2 linked regions of the Microterricola viridarii genome follow. Each later gene encodes a partner of the first gene's protein in a complex. Links are inferred from orthologs where the notes say so. Each region holds a gene or a part of one and is shown in the gene's direction. Other genes may lie near its edges.

Region 1 (3,386 bases):
CGGCCCGCGACAAGCTCAACGCCATCGTGCACCCGGCCGTGCGCGAGCTCGGCGAGAAGATGAAGGCGGAGGCCGTCGCAGCCGACCCCGACGTCGTCATCGTGCACGACATCCCGCTGCTGGTCGAGGCCGGCCGGGCCGGGGAGGGCTTCGACAAGATCGTCGTCGTCGAGGCGCCGAAGAAGACCCGCGTCGCCCGGTTGGTCGAGGAGCGCGGGCTCGACCCCGCCCACGCCGTCGCCCGGGTCGAGGCGCAGGCCAGCGACGAGGAGCGCCGCGCCGTCGCCGACGTCGTGATCGACGCCGACGGCACCCTCGCCCACACCATGAGCCAGGTCGACGACCTCTGGCTGCAGATTCAAGCAGAGCGCGGTGTCGGCGGGCGTCCGTAGACTTGGGGCATGGAACCCACCCGCTCCGTCCGCCCCTTCGAAGTCGTCAGCGACTACACGCCGAGCGGTGACCAGCCCGGCGCCATCGCCGATCTGACCGCGCGCATCAACGCCGGCGAGACCGACGTGGTGCTCCTCGGCGCCACCGGAACGGGCAAGTCGGCGACGACGGCCTGGCTGGTCGAGGCGGTGCAGCGCCCCACCCTCGTGCTCGCCCACAACAAGACGCTGGCGGCGCAGCTGGCCAACGAGTTCCGCGAGCTGATGCCGCACAACGCCGTCGAGTACTTCGTCTCCTACTACGACTACTACCAGCCGGAGGCGTACGTCCCGCAGACCGACACCTTCATCGAGAAGGACAGCTCGGTCAACGCCGAGGTGGAGAGGCTCCGGCACTCCACCACCAACTCGCTGCTCAGCCGGCGCGACGTCATCGTCGTCTCCACCGTCTCCTGCATCTACGGCCTCGGCACGCCGGACGAGTACATGAACGCCATGGTCGCCCTCCAGGTCGGCCAGAAGATCGGCCGCGACGCCCTGGTGCGCAAGTTCGTCTCGATGCAATACCAGCGCAACGACATCGACTTCTCCCGCGGCAACTTCCGGGTGCGCGGCGACACCATCGAGATCATCCCCGTGTACGAGGAGCTGGCGATCCGCATCGAGATGTTCGGTGACGAGATCGAGGCGCTGTACTCGCTGCACCCGCTCACCGGCGATGTCGTGCGCAAGCTCGACTCCGTCGCCGTGTTCCCCGGCTCGCACTACGTCGCGAGCACCGAGGTGATGCAGAAGGCCATCGTCACCATCCGCGAGGAGCTGGAGTGGCGGCTGGCCCAGCTGGAGCGGGAGGGCAAGCTGCTGGAGGCGCAGCGGCTGCGCATGCGCACCAACTTCGACCTGGAGATGATGGAACAGATCGGCTTCTGCTCCGGCATCGAGAACTACTCCAGGCACATCGACCAGCGGGCGGTGGGGGAGGCCCCGCACTGCCTGCTCGACTACTTCCCGGACGACTTCCTCGTCGTCATCGACGAGTCCCACGTGACCGTGCCGCAGATCGGCGCCATGTACGAGGGCGACTCCTCGCGCAAGCGCACCCTGGTCGAGCACGGATTCCGGCTGCCGAGCGCGCTGGACAACCGGCCGCTCAAGTTCGACGAGTTCAAGAACCGCGTCGGCCAGGCCGTCTACCTCTCCGCCACGCCGGGCAAGTACGAGATGGCCATCGCCGACGGCGTCGTCGAGCAGATCATCCGCCCGACCGGTCTCGTCGACCCCGCCATCGTGCTGAAGCCGAGCAAGGGCCAGATCGACGACCTGCTCGAGGAGATCCGCATCCGGGCGGCCAAGGACGAGCGCGTGCTGGTCACCACCCTCACCAAGAAGATGGCGGAGGAGCTTACCGACTTCTTCACCGAGTCCGGCGTGCGGGTGCGCTACCTGCACTCGGATGTCGACACGCTCCGCCGGGTGGAGCTGCTCACCGAGCTGCGCCAGGGCGTCTACGACGTGTTGGTCGGCATCAACCTGCTGCGCGAGGGCCTCGACCTGCCCGAGGTGTCGCTCGTGGCGATCCTCGACGCCGACAAGGAGGGCTTCCTGCGCTCGGCGACCTCCCTCATCCAGACAATCGGGCGTGCCGCCCGCAACGTCTCCGGCGAGGTGCACATGTACGCCGACCGGGTCACCGACTCGATGGCGAAGGCCATCGAGGAGACCACCAGGCGGCGCGAGAAGCAGGTCGCGTACAACGAGCTGCACGGCATCGACCCTCAGCCGCTGCGCAAGCGCATCGCCGACATCACCGACGTGCTGGCCCGCGAGGAGGCAGACACGGCCGAGCTGCTGGCCGGCCGTGAGGGGCGCAAGAAGTCCCCGGTTCCGAACCTGCGCCGCGAGGGCATCGCCTCCGCCGGCGGCAACGAGCTGGAGTCGCTCATCGCCGACCTCAACGAGCAGATGTTGCAGGCCGCCGGCGAGCTGAAGTTCGAGCTGGCCGCGCGCCTGCGCGATGAGCTGTCCGAGATCAAGCGGGAGCTGCGCCAGATGGAGAAGGCCGGCCACCTTGATTGATCCCCTTCCGCTGCTGGTGCTCGCCGGGGTGCTCCTGGCGGGCTTCCTGCTGTGGCCGCTCCTGGGGCCGCGGCTCGCCGCGTCCGAGCGCAAGCGCCGGCGGCGGAGCGCGGGCGGGGGCATGCTGGGCGTCGTCGACGAGGTGTTCCGGCCGCAGACCCACGAGGCGCACCTCGTCTGGGAGGCGCAGCAGGAGCTGCCCGCGCCGGCGCCCCTCCCGGGCGACGGCCCCATCGGCGCCGGCCCGGTCCGAATCGCCCTCCCGCCCTCCCGCTAGCGCCGCGCGCCAGTGCCCCGTTGACTCCCGGGCTTCGGCCGCTGCGCTGCCCGGTCCTTGCGGCGCGCCCCTCCCGCTGGTCGAGTAGGCGCGCCAGCGCCGTATCGAGACCTCGTCCGCGACCTCGCTGGCCGCCGGGCAGATTCCCGTTGGCTCGGGGGAGTGACAGCGTCCGAGGCACTGACGCCCCGGCCCGCGCCCAGCGCCACTTCGTGGCCTTCCGCGCCACATGATGTGGCGCAGAGCAGCACGAAGTGGCGCACGCTGCGGCATCCGCCGGTGCTGCGCGCAGCCCGTTGGCTCGAGGGAGGGCCGGCTCCGGAGGCCGACGCTATCGGCGCGCCGAGCGGGGGCTCCTGCACGGTACGAGGACGCCACACTGTTCGGAAGCCCCCGCTTGATGCGTCGTCGGGCGGCGTCCGAGGCGCTGACGCCCGGGCCCTCGCCCAGCGCCACTTCGTGGCCGTCTGCGCCACATCATGTGGCGCAGAGCAACACGAAGTGGCGCACGCTGCGGCATCCGCCGGTCGACGCCGGGATCTCGACAGGCCCACTCGGCAGGAGTGCCGCCCGACGCGGCGGGACCGGTGCCCGCGCGCTGGCTGTATGTTCGCCAACAGCTTGTAGAACGAGTCTTCGAA
Region 2 (3,301 bases), 960 kb from region 1 along the record:
TCGGCGGCCTCGTCGACGGCATCAGCGTCGACCGCTCCATGATCGTGCGGCAGGATGCCGCGGGCACGCCGCAGACGAGTGACCTCGTCGACCTGGCCCACTCGGCGATGCTCGAGGTGTACACGTGGACGCTGCGCCCGGAGAACCGCTTCCTGCTGCCGGCCCACCGCGCCGGCGTCGGCCAGGCCCGCCACGGGGACTGGTGGGGCGAGTTCGAGCTGATCATGGGCACCGGCATCGACGGCGTCTTCGCCGATCACCCGGACCTGGCCGTCGCCGTGCGCGACAGCCTCCGCCCGGCGGCGTGAGGCCAGCGGGCCGGGCAGCCCTCTGTCAGCGGCCCCGCCTACACTGGGAGCAGACATGAGCACTCTCTTTGACCCCGACGAACCGACCGACTCGCGACCGATGATCGTGCACGATGGGCCGGCCGGCTTCCCGTCGACCCTGGGCGCCAACAACGCGGCGCCGCCGGCGGGATTCGTTCCCGGCGGGGCCTCAGCGGGCGGGCTGCCCGGCGGCGGTGCCTGGGCCGGGGGAGACAGCCTGCTCGACGGCCTCAACCCCGAGCAGCGCGAAGCGGTCGAATACCGCGGCCCCGCCCTGCTCATCGTGGCCGGCGCCGGATCCGGCAAGACCCGCGTGCTCACCCACCGTATCGCCGGGCTGATCGGCAGCCGCGAGGCCTGGCCCAGCCAGATCCTCGCCATCACCTTCACCAACAAGGCCGCAGCCGAGATGCGCGAGCGCGTCGAGCAGCTCCTCGGCCAGGCCTCCAGCGGCATGTGGATCTCCACCTTCCACTCCGCCTGCGTGCGCATCCTGCGCGCAGAGGCCGAGCGGGCCGGGCTCAGCAGCAGCTTCACCATCTACGACTCCGCCGACTCGCGCAACGTCATCAAGCGCATCATCAAGGAACTCTCGGCCGACACCCTCGGCTTCACCGCGGCGGGCGTCTCGAACAAGATCTCCAAGCTCAAGAACGAGCTGGCGGATGTCGACAGCTACGCGCGCAACGCCAACCTCAACGACCCGCAAGAGGTCATGTTCGTCGAGATCTTCCGGCAGTACACCAAGCGCCTGCGCGCCGCGCAGGCGCTGGACTTCGACGACCTCCTGGCCGAGACGGTGTTCCTGTTCCGGGCGTTCCCGGCCACCGCCGCGCTCTACCAGCGCCGGTTCCGGCACATCCTCGTCGACGAGTACCAGGACACCAACCACGCCCAGTACTCCTTCATCAAGGAGCTCACCCGGCCGATCGAGCCGCACGTCGTCGCGGAGCTCGACACGGCCGGCCACCACGTGCGCTCGCTGCAAGACGCGACCGGGGCCATCCCGGGCGCATCGCTGACCGTCGTCGGCGACTCCGACCAGTCGATCTACGCCTTCCGCGGCGCCGACATCCGCAACATCGTCGAATTCGAGCGCGACTATCCGGGCGCCAAGGTGGTGCTGCTCGAGCAGAACTACCGCTCGACGCAGAACATCCTGAGCGCGGCCAATGCCGTCATCTCCAACAACTTCGACCGCAAGGACAAGAAGCTCTGGACGGCCATCGGCGACGGCGCCAAGATCATCGGATACACCGGGTACTCCGGCCACGACGAGGCCCAGTTCATCGCCGACGAGATCGAGAAGCTGCGCGGCGAGGGCGTCGCCTACCGCGACATCGCCGTGTTCTACCGCACCAACGCGCAGACCCGCGCGTTGGAGGAGATCTTCGTGCGCTCCGCCGTGCCCTACCGCGTCGTCGGCGGCACCAAGTTCTATGAGCGGGCCGAGATCAAGGACGCGATGGCGTACCTCATCGCCGTGGCGAACCCGGCCGACGAGCTCGCCCTGCGCCGGATCCTGAACACGCCCAAGCGCGGCATCGGGCCAGCCACCGAGACGCAGCTGGCCAGCTTCGCCGAGGCCAACGGCATCAGCTTCCGGCAGGCCATGCGTGATGCGGGCAGCCTCGGCATGGGGCCCAAGGTCACCGGTGCCATCGTCAAACTGGCCAGGCTGCTCGACGAGGCCGCCCTCATGCTCGACCCGGCACAGCGCTCATCCGATTCGGCGGCCGGCGTCTCCAGCGTGAGCGAGGTGCTCGGCTTCCTGCTGACCGAGAGCACCCTGCTCGAGACGCTGCGCAGCAGCCGCGACCCGCAAGACGAGACCCGCGCCGAGAACGTCGAGGAGCTGCTCGCGCAGACCAAGGACTTCGTCAAGGAGAACCCGGATGCCGGCCTGATCGACTTCCTCACCCAGGTATCGCTCGTGGCCGCGGCCGACGACCTCGACGACTCCAGCGGGACCGTCTCCCTGATGACCCTGCACACGGCCAAGGGCCTGGAGTACGACTCCGTGTTCCTCACCGGCATCGAGGAGGGCCTGCTGCCGCACCAGATGTCGGCCAGCGAGCCGGGTGGCCCGGCCGAGGAGCGGCGTTTGTTCTACGTCGGCATCACCAGGGCCAGGAAGCGGCTCTACCTCTCGCTCGCGATGACGCGTGCCCAGTTCGGCGAGACGAACGTGGCGATGCCGAGCCGCTACCTGCAGGAGATCCCCGGCGACCTCATCGAGTGGCGGCAGTCGCCCGGCATGGCGAACTCGCGCGGCGGCACGCAGCCGCGCGCGCTGAACGCGCGCCGCGACGGCTACGGCTCCCGCGGCTCCAGCGGTTCCGACCGCTTCGGCGGCGAGCTGCCGCCGGCCCCCAAGCCGAAGACGGAGTGGGCGAACAAGGTCACAGCGCAGGTGCGCGACAACGGCGATCTCACCCTGGAGGCCGGCGATCGCATCCGGCACGTCGACTTCGGCGAGGGCCGCGTCAACCAGGTCACCGGTGAGGGCACCAAGCGCGTCGCGCACGTGCAGTTCGACACGGCGGGCGCAAAGAAGCTCCTGATCAAGATCGCCCCGATCGAGAAACTGTAGCGAGCGGTCACGAATCATGGGATTCCTTGGAACTGGGCTGCCGCCTTTCTTGACGCTTCGCGTCAAGCCCATCGAGAAACTGTAGGGGAGCGTCGCATGACAGACGACGCTCCACAGTCGCTCCCGGCCCGGCTGCGGTCACTGAAGCCTCGTGACTTCGAGGTGGCGACCCGGGCGGCGATCGCGGTGGCCGTTCCGTTGTTCCTCCTGCTCGCCCTCGACCGGCTCGACCTCGCCGCCTACGCCTCCTTCGGGGCGATGACGGCGCTGTATGGGCGCAGCGAACCCTATCGAGTGCGGCTGCGCAGCGCGGGGATCGCCGCGATCGGGCTTGTGCTCAGCGTCGCGCTCGGCACCATCTTGGCCGCCAGCGGAGCCG

Evidence for each region. Proteins that work in one complex are often made in the same cells at the same time.
Region 2: the proteins of uvrB (region 1) and BLT62_RS05200 are in contact, whole or in part, in a crystal structure (PDB 7EGT), measured with the Thermus thermophilus proteins. The link is inferred for Microterricola viridarii from one-to-one orthologs. Residues at the interface, in WP_096411307.1 of Thermus thermophilus: Glu23, Leu25, Arg26, Asp27, Gly28, Glu29, Arg30, Phe31, Arg55, Glu326, Asp327, Phe328, Glu379, Ser382, Gln383, His398, Gly400, Arg401; in WP_096412145.1 of Thermus thermophilus: His654, Arg656, Phe657, Gln666, Asp668, Glu669, Lys680, Arg681, Leu682, Ser683, Lys685, Tyr686, Ala687.

The regions. Positions count from the first base shown.
Region 1 is NZ_LT629742.1:2,101,477-2,104,862, forward strand. The notes cover bases 1-2,934. They hold uvrB (excinuclease ABC subunit UvrB), read left to right. Parts: upstream 1-401; coding sequence 402-2,468; downstream 2,469-2,934. Other genes in these bases: coaE (dephospho-CoA kinase), read left to right, coding at 1-392; BLT62_RS09620 (hypothetical protein), read left to right, coding at 2,461-2,745. UniProt on the Escherichia coli protein: The UvrABC repair system catalyzes the recognition and processing of DNA lesions. A damage recognition complex composed of 2 UvrA and 2 UvrB subunits scans DNA for abnormalities.
Region 2 is NZ_LT629742.1:1,137,240-1,140,540, forward strand. What follows is about bases 1-3,142. They hold BLT62_RS05200 (ATP-dependent helicase), read left to right. Parts: upstream 1-363; coding sequence 364-2,922; downstream 2,923-3,142. Other genes in these bases: BLT62_RS05195 (glycerophosphodiester phosphodiesterase family protein), read left to right, coding at 1-308; BLT62_RS05205 (FUSC family protein), read left to right, coding at 3,019-3,142. In the rest of the region: more of BLT62_RS05205, read left to right, coding at 3,143-3,301. UniProt on the Escherichia coli protein: A helicase with DNA-dependent ATPase activity. Unwinds DNA duplexes with 3'-5' polarity. Translocates on single-stranded DNA with 3'-5' polarity. Initiates unwinding more efficiently from a nicked substrate than double-stranded DNA.